DNA from 2 places in the Desulfovibrio diazotrophicus genome. Region 2 is predicted to be linked to the other one. Evidence: riboswitches for the same ligand, from Rfam matches in the RefSeq annotation. Region 2 holds a riboswitch; the other holds the start of a gene.

Region 1 (7,610 bases), 770 kb from region 2:
GCGCTCTTCACGAAAAACCCTGATGCGGGAACCGATGGTGTGGGGGGACATGCAGACCTCCTGCGGCGTTGGCTGTAGTTGCGACGGGCGCGCGGGGCGCGCGGGGCGGGAAAAAAGATGAAGAAAGGGGGGGTATGCCAAGAGGCGCGCCGGTGGCGCGCCTCTTGGATATGTTCTGCACCGGTGGCACGCCGGTGGCGCGCCGCTGCGGTCTAGCTGTTGTTTTCGCTTTCTTCAAACTTCTGCTTGAGCAGATCGCCCAGGCTCTGGCCCGCTTCCTGCGGTCCGGAATGGAATTCCTTGGGCTTGCGGCGGTCGTCCTCGTCCTTGATCTGCTTAATGGAAAGCCCCAGGCGGCGCTCTTCGGCGCTCACATGGATGACCTTGGCCTGAATTTCCTGGCCTTCCTTGTACATTTCAGCAGGCGACTTGACTTTTTTGCTGGAAAGCTCGGAAACGTGCACCAAGCCTTCAATGCCTTCTTCAACCTCCACAAACAGGCCGAAGTCGGTGATGTTGGTCACAATGCCCTTGACCGTGCAGCCCACAGGGTAGGTGTTGGGCACATGGCCCCAGGGGTCGTCCACCAGCTGCTTGACGCCCAGGGTGAACTTTTCGTTTTCCTGATCCACGGTCAGCACCTTGGCCTGCACGGTGTCGCCCACCTTGTACAGCTCGTTGGGGTGGCGCACCTTTTTGGTCCAGGAAATGTCGGAAACGTGGATGAGGCCGTCGATGCCGTCCTCAATGCCGATGAACATGCCGAATTCGGTAATGTTCTTGATGACGCCCTCAAGGATGGTGCCTTCGGGGTACTTTTCGGCCACCAGTTCCCAGGGGTTGGGCCGCACCTGCTTCATGCCGAGGCTGATGCGTTTTTTGTCGCCGTCCACGCCCAGAATGACCACGTCCACCTCGTCGCCGGTGTGGACCATCTGGGAAGGATGACGCAGCTTGCGCGTCCAGGACATTTCAGAGATGTGCACCAGGCCTTCCACGCCGGGCTCCAGTTCCACAAAAGCGCCGTAGTCCACCAGATTGGTGACCTTGCCGGTGCATTTGGCCCCTTCGGGGAAGCGGGCGGAGATGTCCTGCCACGGATCGGGCACCAGCTGTTTGAGGCCCAGAGAAACTTTGTTGGTTTCACGGTCAAAGGAAAGCACCTTGAGGGTCAGATCCTGACCGATGGTGATCATTTCCTTGGGATGGCGGATGCGCTTCCAGCTCATGTCCGTGATGTGCAGCAGGCCGTCCAGACCGCCCAGGTCCACAAACACGCCATATTCGGTGATGTTTTTAGCCTTGCCCTGCACAATCTGGCCTTCGGCCAGGGTGCGCAGCAGCTCCTGCCGCTTGGAGTCGCGCTCTTCCTCAAGCAGCACGCGCCGCGAAACAATGACGTTGCTGCGGCGACGGTTGATCTTGAGCACGCGGAACTCGAACTCCTGGTTGACCAGGGCGTCCATATCGGGCACCGGGCGCAGGTCCACATGCGAACCGGGCAAAAACGCCTCCACCCCGCCGATATCCACCGTGTAGCCGCCCTTGATGCGGCGCACAATGTGGCCTTTGATGACCTTGTTGGTCTCCTGTACGGCCTCGAGCTGGTCAAAGACCTGCATGCGCTTGGCCTTCTCAAAGGAAAGGGTGATGGTGCCGTCGTTTTCGTTCTTGCGAACCACATAGACGTCCACCTTGTCGCCCACCTTGACGGTCATGTTGCCGGCGGGATCGCGGAACTCTGCCGCGGGGATCTGCCCCTCGGACTTGAAGTTCACGTCCACCAGCACCGTGTCGTCGTCCACGCGGACAATCTCGCCCTTGGTGATGGAGCCTTCCTCAAGGTCGCCAAAATCGGGATTGAGATAGTTTTCAAGGGCGCTTTCGAAATTGATTTCGCTGTCGTGCCCGGTTTCCAAACCTGCCATATGTCCAGCCTCCAAACATGATTTCCCCCAACCAGGGAGGTTGACTTAGTAGCAGGATTTTACCAAAAGAACAAGGGAAAATCCGCGCAAATGGGCACAGGAAGCCAAAAAAACGGCTCCAGCGCAGGCCGCCGGCCTTGACTTTTGCCCCGGCCTGGTATCCTCTGCGGTAAGAACAGTCACGCCTGTAGTGCCCGGAAGGCTGCCGCCCGCGGCCGTCCGTCAGGCGGGCGCGGGCGCGTTTATGCGGCGCCATGCGCCCCGGCATTGCGCCGTCCTTGCTGAAATGTTTCGGCAAAGACGGTCTGTTTTGCGCTGCGGGGAATTCCGTGCAAATCGGAAACAGTCGCGCTGCGGTAAGAGGGTACAAGGCTTCTTCGCGTCCGTCGGGCAGCCCGGCAGGCGCGCGACAGCCAGTCGCGCAAGCGGTGAAGGCGAAGCCGAGGCCAACCCCTCAAGTCCGAATACCCGCTGGGCGTTTATGCCCTTTTTCAACCTGTCAACGCGCCATTGAGGAGGTTGCCATGCCGCGTTTTTCGCCCTTTGCGGGCTCCCGTCTGTTCCTGCTTCTGCTCCTGCTCCTTGCGGCCCTGGCCGCGCCCGCCGCGCCCCACGCCGCCGACGCGCCCCAGCAGGGCGTTCTGCTGGTGGCCTTCGGCACCAGCGTGCCCGAAGCCCTGCCCGCCATGCAGGCCGTGGACCAGGAGTTTAAACAGGCCTTCCCCGGCCAGCCTGTGGTCTGGGCCTATACCTCGCAGATCATCCGCAAAAAAATCGCCGCTCAGGGCCGCCCTGTGGGCGGCATCAGCGACGGCCTCGCCAAACTCGCCAAAGACGGCGTAAAAGTAGTGCGCGTGCAGTCCCTGCACGTCATGGCCGGCGAAGAATTTTCCGCTCTGGAACGCGCCGTGCTCATTGACCTGCAAAAAAATCCCGGCCGTTTTGAGGCCGTCTATCTGGGCCGCCCCATGCTTGAATCTGAAGCCGACGCCCAGGCCTTGGCCTCCGCCATTCTTGAGGACACCAAGGCCCTGCGCGGCAAAAACGCCGCCCTTGTCCTCATGGGGCACGGCCAGGAACACGGCCGCGCCGGCCTGACCTTTGAAGGCGTGCGCGCCCTGTTCCACAACCAGGACAAACATGTTTTCATGGCCACAGTAGAAGGCGAACGCAGCTTCGACGACCTGCTCAAAGAACTTAAGGCCGCCAAGGTCAAGTCTGTGGTCATCGCGCCGCTCATGCTGGTGGCCGGCGACCATGCCCGCAACGACCTGGCCGGAGACGAAGCCGATTCCTGGGCCTCTCAGCTCAAGGCCGCGGGCTTCAAGGTGACCGCCAACCTTAAGGGTCTGGGCCAGGTGCCCGGCGCCCGCGCCCTGCTGGTGCAGCACGCCAAAAGCGCCTCCGACGACCTGACCAAGGAACCCAGAAAGCAGTAACAAATCCTTTCTGCACCCTGCAAAAACTTTCCCCCGCCTTGCGGCAGGGGAAAGTTTTTGCGAGGAAGAACGTGCGGGGGAGGGGACGCTTTTTAGTAAAAAAGTCCCCTCCCCCGCAAAGTATTCGCCCTATGCCCGCCGCCGCAGCAGCGCGCCAAACATGCCTTCCAGCCAAGGATGGTCGTGAGGGGTCTGCCAGCGCTGTTCCAGGCGCAGGTCGGGATGTTGCCGCAACAGGCCTGCCACGACCCCCTCGTTTTCGTCGGGGTTGAGGGTGCAGGTGATGTAGGCCAGGCAGCGGCCAGGCTCCAGCAAGGCAGCTGCCCGCTCCAGTAACCGGCCTTGCAGGGCGGTCAGCGCCGCCAGGCGCTCCGGCCCCCGACGCCGGATGTCCGGCCGACGGGCCAGCACGCCCAGGCCGGAACAGGGCGCGTCCAGCAGCACAGAGCCGGGCCAGCGGGCCAGGGGCGGACGCGCGGCGTCCGCTAGGCACACGGGCGGCAGGCACACGGACGGCAGGTGCAGACCCAGACGAGCGCAGTGCCCCGGCAGGGCCCGCAGTCGCCCGAAGCTGCTGTCCGTACAAAGGCCCACGGCCACGCCGCGCTCCAGCAAAGCCGCAGTTTTGCCGCCGTAGCCCGCGCACATGTCCCACACCGGGCCCTCCAGCGCGTACAGGTCCAAGGCCGCAAGGACGCGCTGCGACCCTGCGGACTGAAACGAAAGCGCCCCCTGGGCCTGCCAGTGGGCTAACGGCCGATCCATCACGCTTTCCGGCAGCTCCCCCGGCCCCAAGGCCACGCCCCAATCGCCCACGGCCGCCGCGCCGGGCAGGGCGCGCAAGGCCGTCAGCAAGGCGGCGCCTTCAGGGCGGCGGGCATTGACCCGCAGTCCACTCCAGGGGCGGCCGCAGGAACGCCGCAACAACAGGGCCGCGTCCGCTTCGCCATAGGCCCGCGCCCAGAGCCGGGCCAGCCAGTCCGGAGCCGCGCAGAACAGGGCCAGCGCGCCCAGCGGGTCCGCCGCCCCCTGACGGTAAAAATCCTCATGGCGCGGGGCTTCTCCCAAGCGCTGCACGGAACGCAACGCGGCGTTGGTCAGACCGGCCAGCCGTGGTCCGTACAGGGTCCGCGCCTGTTCCACGGCCTCGTGCAGCACGGCGTGGGGGGGCGTTCTGTCCTGCAGCAGCAGTCCATAGACCCCCAAAGCCAAAATGTGCCGCAAGGGGCGCGGCAGACCTCCTGGCCTGGGCAATACCCGTCCCAGCACATAATCAATGCGGATTTCCGCCCGCAGACAGCCGTAAGCCAGTTCTGCGCACAAATGCCGGTCCCGCGCCGCCAAAGCCGTGCCAAAGGCTGCACTGCCAGCCTGTCCCGCAGGGGCGTGCGGGGCCGCACCTAAGGCCATATCCAGGGCCGCCTGCACGGGCATACCCGCGTCCGTCAGCAGCAAAGTCCGCAAAGCCGCATTGCGGGCCGTAACCCGCAACTTGCCGAACCCTTTTGGAAAACCCATTATTTGCTCCCCGGCGCGCTGCCTGCCGCCGCCACAGACCCGGCAACCATCCGGCCCGGCGCAGGGCCCAGCCCCAGAAACAGCCTGATGGCGGCCTCAATGGCGTCCAGCGGCGCCAAAGTGTCCAGGCAGGGGCCGTGGGGCCGCTCGTTAAGCACGCCAAACACAGGGACAGGGTAACTGTCCTGAATGCCGGAGGTCAGGTCGCGTTCGCAGGCCACGGCAATAATGCAGCGCGGCCGGGCCTGGACCACGATGCGCCGGGCAATGGTGCCGCCCGTGGCAATGGCTAGCCGCACCCCGTAGGCGTCGCGCAGGTCCAGCAGCGCCCCTACCGGGCAGGCCCCGCAGCGGCGGCAGTGGTCCGCATTGTGCATCAACCGGTGTGGGCAGGCGCTGCGCTGCAGACAGTGGGGCAAGAGCACCAGCAGTTGCTCCGGCCGCACCGGTTCGCGCGCCGCCAGCACCATTTCGTTGTTGACCTTGACAAACGACCGCCGCACCGCCGCCCGGTCCAGACCCACCAGCTTGGCCAGCATCTCCATGAGCGGAAAAAACAGCCGCACCGTCATGTGCCGCACGCCGCCGCCGCCCGGCAAAGGCCGCCCCGTATAGATATGAAAAACCAGGCTCAGGCACAGCCCCAAAACCGCCAGCATGGCCGCCGCCGCCACGCTGACGCTCACTGCCGGCAGCCAGTGCCGCACCCCCAGAAACCCCGTCCAGGGCAAAATCAAAAACACTGCCAGCGCCAGGCACAGCAACAGACACGAACCCAACATGAGCCCGATGAAGACCCGCTTGCGCGCGCCGCCGTACTGCGCCGGCGGCAAGGAATACGGAGACTTGCGCAGAAACGCCATAGACCCTCATCCAGCGCGGGAAAAAGAGGCTGCGGGAGCGCTCGCTGGAAAAACGCGAACCTCGCCTACGCCCCACCCCGCAAAAAATTTTCTCTTTCCAGAAAAATCCGCTGACGTACCCTGTACAGAAGAAAAAATGCCCCACATTGCCGCCACGCGCCCGAAAGCGGAATGCCGGAGCCGCGCCTCCCGGCACAGCCGGAGGCAGATTTTTTATTCCCCCTGTTCCACCAAGCCGCAGGGTCCGGGCCGCAGGCCGCGCAACGCGCCATTGACAAAGTCGCGGGCGGACATGGTCTTGCGGCCCTGGGGACGCAGCGCGCCCAAGGCGTACCAACGGTCGGCGCAGGCCACGCGCAGCGTGTCATCCGCATGGTCGAGCGTGCCGGGGCTGACGCCGGGGCAGGGCTCGGCCAACCTGCCCGGAGCCAGAGTGCAGGGAAAAGTTTTGTCCTGACCGCTGAAGTGCAGGACTACGCGCGCGCCGGGCCAGGGCGTGACCCCGCGGATATGGGCGTGCACCTGCACCGCCGGGCGGTTCCAGGTAATGACGGAATCCTGTTTGCCCATTTTGGCGGCGTAGGTGACGCGGCCGGCATCCTGTTCCTCCGCTGTGGCGCGGCCTTCCAGCAGGGCGTCCAGCACCTGGGGCAGGAGGTCTGCGCCCAGTTGGGCCAAGGCGTCGTGTAGGCTGCCTGCAGTGTGGTCATTGAGGGGCAGGGAGGCGCTGGCGTATACCGGACCGGCGTCCAGTTGGCGCACCACACGCATGATGGAAACGCCTGTGCGGGCATCGGGCTGCCAGTCCTCCATAATGGCGCGCTGGATGGGCGCTGCCCCGCGCCAGCGGGGCAAAAGGGAGGCGTGCACGTTAAGGGGGGCGAGACGGGGCAGATCCAGCACAGACTGGGGCAACAGCAGGCCGTAGGCGGCCACTACCAGCACGTCCGGGGCGTAGGCGGCCAGACGGGCCACGGCGGCGGGATCCTTAAAACTTTCCGGTTGTTCGACGGGCAGACCCAGTTCCAGGGCCGCGCTTTTGACGGGCGGCATGCTGAGCTTGTGGCCGCGCCCGGCGGGCCTGTCCGGCTGGGTGTAGACGGCGACGAGGCTGCCGCGCGGCCAGACGGCCAGACGGCGCAGGGTGGGCACGGCAAAGTCCGGCGTGCCCATGAACACTAGGCGGCAGTTTTGCGCTTGAGCCACTTTTTTACCTTGCTGTCGTAAAGGCTGCGCCGCAGGCGGCTGATTTTGTCGATAAACAGGATGCCGTCCAGGTGGTCGTATTCGTGCTGCAGCACAATGGCGGGAAAATCTTCCAGGTCTTCTTCAATGCGCTTGCCATCCAGGTCTGTGGCGGTCAGGTGCACCTTGCTCATGCGTTTGACGTCGGCCCGGTAATTCATGGGCACGGAAAGGCAGCCTTCGGCCTCGCTGCGCACTTCTTCGCCCGAAAGGGCGAGCACGGGGTTGATCAGTACGCGGGGATTTTTTTCGCCATCCTGCACGGAAGGGTCCATGACCAGCATGCGGATATTGCGGCCCACCTGCGGCGCGGCCAGACCCACGCCGGGCGCGGCGTACATGGTTTCCAGCATATCCGCCGCCAGGCGGCGGATATCCTCCGTTATTTCCTGAATGGGCGCGCAGACCTCTTTAAGGCGCGGGTCCGGGTAAGTCACAATGTCCAGTAGCATGGCAGTATCCTTGTGGCGGCACACCCGCGAGGCGGTACGGCCATTGTCCTTCCCGCCGACAGGCAGCGGAAAAGCAATGGCCGCCGTGCATAAGGATGCGTACGCATCCCGAAAGCGGGGGCCCCGGGGGACAAGCCCCCTGGCCCTTCTTGCAGCGCGTCAGCT
Region 2 (7,610 bases):
CCTTTGGCGTTGATTTCTTCCTTCAGCATTTCGGCGGCGTACTTGGAGCCCTCGCCCACCTTGGGGATTTCACCCGTGAGGGGGATGGGGAAACCGATTTTGATGGGCGCTTCTGCGGCAATGGCCGCATGCCCCACAAACAGGGACAGGGCGCAGGCAGTGGCAACTTGCAACAACTTCATGAAGGCCTCCCGATTGTTTTGACGGACACGGTATAAACAGTATTCCCTACCACAAGACAGCCTACAGCAAAAAGTATTCCGAACTAATAACTACGGAAAAAAATTAAAGAAATTGTCTGCCAGCCCTTGCCAAAAAACACATTTTGGTAACTTCGCCTCAAGAAAGTCTACCGAAAAGTTGGAAATATGCCAGAAACAAGTGTCCTTTTCTTTTGTCATAAAGCGCAATGCAAGTCAATTTTTCTGGGGAGGAACTGGATGCGTTTCGGGTTTTTTTCTACGTACAGCGCAGCCCTGAAAGGCTTGGGCGGAGAGGATGCAGGCCCCTTGGGGCCGCCGGCGTGGCGGTTTGGGCCTGCGTGCCGGGGAAGGGCTGCGCAGAGCGCACCTGGCGGCTGTTCGGAAAAAATCCGGCTTCCGACTGGGGAGGCGGCAAAAAAATTTGGACCTGCCCCACAGCAACGCTTGTGGCGTATCTGTAGAGGGAAGAAGCGTAAAAAAGACGTCCCGCCACAGGCCGGGTAGGACGGCATGGGGCGGGACGTGGTGTTCTTCGGCACGCTTGTCTGAAACAAACGACATAAATGTCGATTTTAACAGAGCTGTACGGCCGGGAAAGGGCTGCTTTGTTATTTTATTGATTTATATCAACATAGTATAGAAGATATAATTCTTTACGGAACGGTAGCTTTTCTGAGCCCGCGGGGCTTCAACCCAGTTCCGCCCGCACTTGCCGCGCGGCGGCCACCATGTGCTGCAGGGCGGGCCAGGCTTCTTCCCAGCGGCGGGTCTTGAGCCCGCAATCCGGATTGACCCAGAGCCGCTCTTTGGGGATGTGGCGCAGGGCAAGACGCAGCAGACCAGCTATTTCTTCCGTGTCCGGCACGCGCGGGCTGTGGATGTCGTACACGCCAGGGCCCACTTGGTTTCTGTAGTCGTAGCGGGCAAAGGCGTCCAGCAGTTCCATGCCGCTGCGGCTGGATTCGATGCTGATGACGTCCGCATCCATGCGGGCAATGGCCGGCAAAATGGCGTTGAACTCGCTGTAGCACATGTGACTGTGGATCTGGGTGGCCGGGGCCGCGCCGCACGAAGCCAGCAGAAAGGCGTCCACGGCCCATTGCAGGTAGACTGCGGCGTCGGCGCTGTTGCCGGGCATGCCTTCCCGCAAGGCGGCCTCGTCGATCTGGATGATTCGGATGCCCGCCGCCTCCAGGTCGGCCACCTCGTCGCGCAGGGCCAGGGCTATCTGGCGGCAGACCTGGTCACGGGGCAGGTCGTCGCGCACAAAACTCCAGCACAGAATGGTCACGGGGCCGGTGAGCATGCCCTTCATGGGCTTGCTGGTCAGGGACTGGGCGTAGGTGGACCAGCTCACAGTCATGGGAGCCTTGCGGTAGATGTCGCCGTAGATAACCGGCGGTTTAACGCAGCGGCTGCCGTAGCTCTGCACCCAGCCGTTCTGGGTAAAGCAGAAGCCCCCTAACTGTTGGCCGAAGTATTCCACCATGTCGTTGCGTTCCGCCTCGCCGTGCACCAGTACGTCCAGGCCCAGTTCTTCCTGTTTGCGGATGCAGTGGGCGATTTCGGCGCGGATGGCGGCCTCGTAAGCCTCTGGGTTTATTTCTCCCCGTTTCCAGGCCCGGCGCGTCTGGCGGATAGCGGCAGTCTGCGGAAAGGATCCGATGGTGGTGGTGGGCAGAAGGGGCAGCCTGAGCCAGGCCGCCTGCGCCGCGCGGCGTTCCGGTGCGGGCGCGGCCCGGCGCAGCATGTCCGGAGTCACGGCGGCGGCCCGTTCCCGCACGGCGGGCAATACGGCTTCGGGATGTGCCCGCCATTGCCGCAGCACGGCGGCGTTGGCCGCCAGCAGATCTGCGCCCCGGCCCACGGCCACGGCTTTAAGCTCAGAAAGTTCCGTGCACTTCTGCACAGCAAAGGCCAGCCGGTCGCGCACCTGCGGGGGCAGAGCCATTTCGTCCGTGGCGTCCACGGGGCAGTGCAGCAGTGAGCAGGAGGAGCCCAGCAGCACGCGCTCCGGTCCCAAGGCGCTTGCGACCCGTTCCAGCGGGGCGGCGGCGCGGGCGTAATCGGTCTTCCAGATGTTGCGGCCGTCCACCAGGCCTAGGGAGAGGGTCATGTTTTCGGGCAGGCCGGCCAGCACGGGTTCCAGCTGGCCGGGGCCGCGCGTCAGGTCCAGGTGCAGGGCGGCGCAGCCGCTGCCCAGGGCCAGGGGCAGGTGGCGGGTCAGGGGGCCGAAGTAGGTGGTCAGCAGGATTTTGTCCGGCGCGGCGGTGTTGAGTGCGGCGTAGGCGTTCTTGAAAAGATCGGCGGCGCGTGCGGGCAGAAGTTCCGTGCAGAGCACGGGTTCCTCCACCTGGATCAAGGGGCAGAGCGGGGCCAGTTGCCGCAGCAGCGCCGCATAGACGGGCAAAATGCGTTCCAGCAGGGCCCAGGGGTCCGTGCCCTGCCGTGCCTTGCCCAAAGCCAGCCAGGTAAAGGGGCCGATAAGGGCCGCCTTGGGCGTGAAACCCAGCGCGCGGGCCCGGCGCACGGATTCCAGCACGGGGTGCGCGCCCGGCGTCCAGGGGGTATCAGCTTCCAGTTCCGGGGTCAGGTAGTGGTAGTTGGTGTCAAACCACTTGGTCATTTCCAGAGCCGGAAGGTTGCGTCCCGCGTGGCCGCGCGCCAGGGCGAAGTAGCGGTCCAAGGGCGCGTCCTCCGCGCAGGGCGCAAAGCGGGCGGGCAGGGCGCCGAGCATGAGGGTCGTGTCCAGCATGCGGTCATAGAACGAAAAATCGCCGCAGACTACCATATCCAGCCCGGCGGCCTGCTGGATGCCCCAATGGCGGGCTTCCAGGTCGCGACGTACGGCGTCAAGGGCTGCGGCGTCCGACTGGCCTTGCCAGAAGGATTCCAGGGCGCGTTTGAGTTCACGCGCTTTGCCGATGGAGGGAAAACCGAGGATGTGGGTTCGCATGGAAGATCCTTTCAGACTTGCGGCGGGGGCCGTGCGGCCCACGCGGCGGTGAAAGGCAGTCCACGTCACGCAGACCCGCGAAAAACCCTTTTCGCGGGCGGGGGCTCGTGCCTGTACGCGAGACAGTGCTGCCGCGCCGCCGGGGCGCGACAAGCCCAGGCGGCCATGTGACAAGGCGTCTCCTGGCTTCCGGCCCCGGCGCACGGCATTTGGCCGTGCGCATTCCGCGCGGGTGACGCCGAGGGCGCCGCGTGCGCGGAAGCGTCGCTCCTTCCCGCCGGCAGGCAGCAGTGGCGCGGCGCGGGGTGTGCCGGTTACAGTGGCGCGCCCGCAACGGATTTGCACCGTTTTCCGTTTCTTATCACAATATCCGGATAAATTGATATAGTTTTGGCGCGCTGTTGTCAAGCGTGATCTGCCCCGGCGCAGCGTTTGTCCGGGGCGGCGAGAGCAGTTAGCGAATGAAATGAGCTAACTGCTCTGCAAGGATTTTCTTGAAAATCCTTGCCACGAAATGCGAGAAGGCTGGCTTTTGCCTGCCGTAAGCGAGCATTTCAAGTGTTAAATGCTCTAGCTGGGGTCGCAGAATCGGGCGGGGTTTTGGCAGGGGCTGCGCGTGGGCGCTGCCGGTTGGCCCTCGTGGGGCGAGTCCGACTCTGGCAAAGGCGTCAGTCCTGCCGGGTCAGGTGGTAGACTTTGGGCACCATGTACATGAGGCTCATGAGCCGGCGGGCGGGTTCGTAGCGGGTGGCCACCACCACCGTGCCCAGGTTCCAGAGCTGGGCGTCCTCCCCTTCGCTGGCCGAGGGCTGTCCCATGCGTTGGCTGACCATGCTGACAATCTGTCTGGCGGTTTTTTTGTTGGGGGCCAGGTAGTCCAGCTCCAGAAAACCCAGGGGGGCCGGGTCGCCGGGGCCATAGCATACGGCCAGCTGCGACGCGCCGGGGGCCACCCGTTCGGCGGCGTAGATATCGCAGATATGGGCGTCGTCTTCGCGTTTGGGTGTTGCGCCCGCGCGGCGCAGGGCGTCGCGTACGGTCGGGCGGTCTGTGGCGTCCAGGCGCAGGCCAAAAAGTACGGCGGCCGGGCGCGCAGGCTCTTCAGCGGCCATTTCCTCCAGGGCGCGCACGGCCCCGGCCTCGCCCTGCATGGCTGCGGCGTAGAGCAGGAGGGTGGCCCGCATACGGTTTTGGGGCACCCCCAGCCCCGCGCGATAGAACTGACCGAGTCGGGAAAGGGCCTCGGTCTGCTGCTGGGCCGCCGCCCGGCTGTACCAGGCTGCGGCAGCCTTGAGGTCTTTGGGCACGCCGCGTCCCAGTTCGTAAAGCATGCCCAGATTGTACTGGGCCACGGGCTGGCCCTTGCGGGCGGCCAGGTCAAACCAGCGGGCGGCTTCTTCGGGATTGGCGGGAATGCCCCGCCCCTGTTCCAGCACGCGACCGTAGTTGCTCATGCCTGCGGGATCGCCGGTTTTGGCGGACTGCGCAAACCAGTGCAGGGCGCGGCCTGTATCCGGTTCCACTCCCTGTCCCTGATCGTAGAGGACGCCAAGATTGTTCATGGCCAGACCGTCGCCGGCGGCGGCCAGATTTTCCCAGATGCGGCGGGCCGTGGCGTAGTCGCCTTCGGCATAGGCCTGTACGGCCTTTTGGGCTGGGGTGGCGGGGGCCTCTTTGGGTTCTTTGACCTGAGCGCCCGCGCCCACGGCTCCCGCTGTGCCCGCGGCGGCAGCGGCGGCTTTGTTCTGCTTTCGTCCCTGGGAGCGCTTTTTGGTGCCCTTGGGTCTTGTGGGCTGGGTCGGGGTTTGCAGGGCCACGGCGCGGGGCGCAGTGGGGCCGGATACGGCGGCCGGGGCTGTCTGACCGGGCGCGTCGGGAGCCGTGGGCGTGGCGACGTTTGCCCTTTGCGGCGTGGCGGGAGCGCCAGGGGCGGCGGTTGCGGGCGCGCGGGGCGCGGGCACGGCCGGGGAGGCCAGTGTGGGCTGGGCGACAGCGGGCGCGGTCAGCGCCGGAGCGGCGTGCGGGGTCATGACCAGGGCGGCGGTCAGGGCAACGGTCAAGACCAGAGCCGTAACCGGCAGGTGGTCCTTCGTAGCGTGATGGAGCAACCGCATGGCGTGTCTCTAGCGCCGTTTGGGGCAGTCAGAACGCATAAAGTCCACCTCGGGCCGGTCCGTAAGGCGAGGGTCCGGCACCAGAGCATGGCCGCGCCAGTCGCGGATGACGGCGTTGATCTTGTCCATATCCACATAGGCCAGCAGGCTGGACCAGCGATCGGCCATATCCCGCAGAATGCGGGCGTAGACCACCTCGCCGCCGTGGAAGCCGTCCACAAATTCGCAGTCCGTGGCGGCAAAGGTGCGCGGGTCTGTAAAGTCCATGACTTCGATGCCGCGGGCCAGCAGGGCGTCGCGCAGGCGGAAAAGGTGGGGGTAATCCTCCTCGCGGGCGCGCAGGGCGTCCAGAGCCGTTATCGAGAGGGGCGCGATGAAGACGTAGGTGGCGATGCCGCGGGCTTTGAGCCGGCAGTAGATTTCGGCAAAGGCGTCCAGATGGGCCGTGCTGATGCCGCCCACATCGCGGCTGTCCTTGAGGGGCGGCGAAGGCGCAAAGGCCTTGATGCCGTAGCGCACCTGCTTGAGCGTGTCTTCAAAACGGTAGTCAAAGGGGCGTTTCTGCCCGGTGATTTCGCCCGTGTAGTACCAGGAGCCGTCAGAGCCGAAGCCATCGTCGGTCTGCTGGGCCATGATGCCGTAGCGGTCATCACGGAAGCCGCCCAGGGAGCGCGGCAGCACGGGGCCCAGCAGGTCGCGCCAGGAGATTTTGCCTTCCAGAAGCCAGGTCCAGGGCTTTTTGAGACTGTCCAGATTGTAGCCATAGGAACCGCTGGTGGGGGGCTCTTCCTTAAAAGGGTCGGGATTCCACCGGGGCATGAACCACCAGAAATCCAGGCCCAGAATGACGGCTTCGGGCCGGTGCAGGCGCAGCATGGCGTCCAGCGTGGAGCGGAGCACGGGCAAATTGCCCGCCGTGCCGCCCACATTGAGGAAGGGGCGGCGGAAATAGGCCCCCCGGAACTGCATGACCCGCGAGGAGCCCAGGGCCACCACCTGCGGCTTGACGGCGGCATAGAGCTGGAGTTTGTAGTCCACAAAGTCCTGGGAAACGCCCGAACCGAACAGGGCAAAACGCCCGGCGGCCTGATTTTTTACAGCGCGTTCCACGGCCAGGTCGCCGCTGCTGTGCAGCCACCAACAGGTGTAGGGCACGACCAGCAGGCAGGCGGCCAGCACCAGACCCAGCAACAGGGCAAAAAAACGTTTGAGAAAGGCGGCCTCGGTAAGCAATCTCATGGTGCGGCGCCCCTAGAATTGGAAGTAGAGAAAGGTGGCCTTGCGCGAAACCAGAATAAGCGCGGCAAAAGCCAGCACGGCCAACCCTGCGGCCCAGCCGGCAGAAGGCCGCCAGGCTGGACGGGGCAAGGAGCCGTCGCGGCGGCCGTGAAGCATCTCGCCGCTGTTGGGAAAGGCCCAGACCAGCACAAAACAGAGCAGCAGCATGACCAGGGGCAGCCAGCCCTGAAAGTAATTGTTGGGCAGCCAGCGCGCCGTCACGGCCGCCAGCCCCGTGAGCCCCGTCAGGTCTGGATCCAGCCCGGCGGCGGCGCGGGTAAAGGGGCCACGGAACATGGCCGTGTAAACGCGCCCGGCCCCTTCCAGGCTTACGGCGCGGAAAATCACCCAGCAGAAATTGAGGCAGAAAAAGGTCACTGCAATGCAGCAGACCCGCAGGGGCGGCGAGGCCATGATCCGTTCCAGGGGCCGTCCTTTAATGCGTGCGCGGAAGAAATGGTTGACGCTCAGCATGGCCCCGTGCAGCGCGCCCCAGATAATGAAGGTCCAGCCCGCTCCGTGCCAGGCCCCGCCGATAAGCATGGTCAGGAAGAGGTTGCGGTACTGCTTGAGTTTGCCGTGGCGGTTGCCGCCCAGGGGAATGTAGAGAAAATCGCGCAGCCATGCGCCCAGCGTAATGTGCCAGCGCCGCCAGAAGTCCACGATGCCCGTGGATTTGTAGGGGGAGTCGAAGTTTTCCGGCAGGCGCAGGCCCAGCATAAGGCCCAGACCCAGGGCCATATCCGTATAGCCGGAAAAGTCGAAATAGAGCTGAAAGGTATAGCAGAGCGAGCCCAGCCAGGCTTCGGCCCCGCTTAAGGGAAAGCCCTTTTCCGCCGCGTTGAACACGGCGTCGGCCCAGAGGGCCAGGGTGTCGGCCAAGAGCGCTTTTTTGACCAGCCCCAGGGTGAACAGGCTGAAGCCCCTGGCCAGACCTTCGGCCGTAGAGCCGTGCAGAGCGTCCAGCTGCGGCCCCAGCTGTTCATAGCGCACGATGGGGCCGGAAATGACATAGGGAAAGCAGGAGGAAAACAGCAAGTGCCGTCCCAGACCGGCGGG

The links. Region 2 has a riboswitch for cobalamin ahead of metE (5-methyltetrahydropteroyltriglutamate--homocysteine S-methyltransferase). Riboswitches for the same ligand answer to the same signal wherever they lie in the genome.
Region 1: another riboswitch for cobalamin. It lies ahead of J7I12_RS09075 (sirohydrochlorin cobaltochelatase); the one in region 2 lies ahead of metE (5-methyltetrahydropteroyltriglutamate--homocysteine S-methyltransferase).

The regions. Positions count from the first base shown of each region.
Region 1 covers NZ_OX346397.1:2,097,640-2,105,249, reverse strand. Annotated here, with positions in the region: gene J7I12_RS09085 (helix-turn-helix domain-containing protein) at 1-51, opposite strand, end outside; gene J7I12_RS09080 (30S ribosomal protein S1) at 213-1,928, opposite strand; cobalamin riboswitch at 2,217-2,418, shown strand; gene J7I12_RS09075 (sirohydrochlorin cobaltochelatase) at 2,453-3,367, shown strand; gene J7I12_RS09070 (RsmB/NOP family class I SAM-dependent RNA methyltransferase) at 3,497-4,885, opposite strand; gene J7I12_RS09065 (DUF116 domain-containing protein) at 4,885-5,748, opposite strand; gene fmt (methionyl-tRNA formyltransferase) at 5,962-6,954, opposite strand; gene def (peptide deformylase) at 6,927-7,445, opposite strand; gene aspS (aspartate--tRNA ligase) at 7,605-7,610, opposite strand, start outside.
Region 2 covers NZ_OX346397.1:1,332,401-1,340,010, reverse strand. Annotated here, with positions in the region: gene J7I12_RS05765 (ABC transporter substrate-binding protein) at 1-182, opposite strand, end outside; gene metE (5-methyltetrahydropteroyltriglutamate--homocysteine S-methyltransferase) at 892-3,159, opposite strand; cobalamin riboswitch at 3,316-3,549, opposite strand; gene J7I12_RS05755 (tetratricopeptide repeat protein) at 3,828-5,273, opposite strand; gene J7I12_RS05750 (hypothetical protein) at 5,283-6,512, opposite strand; gene J7I12_RS05745 (MBOAT family O-acyltransferase) at 6,525-7,610, opposite strand, start outside.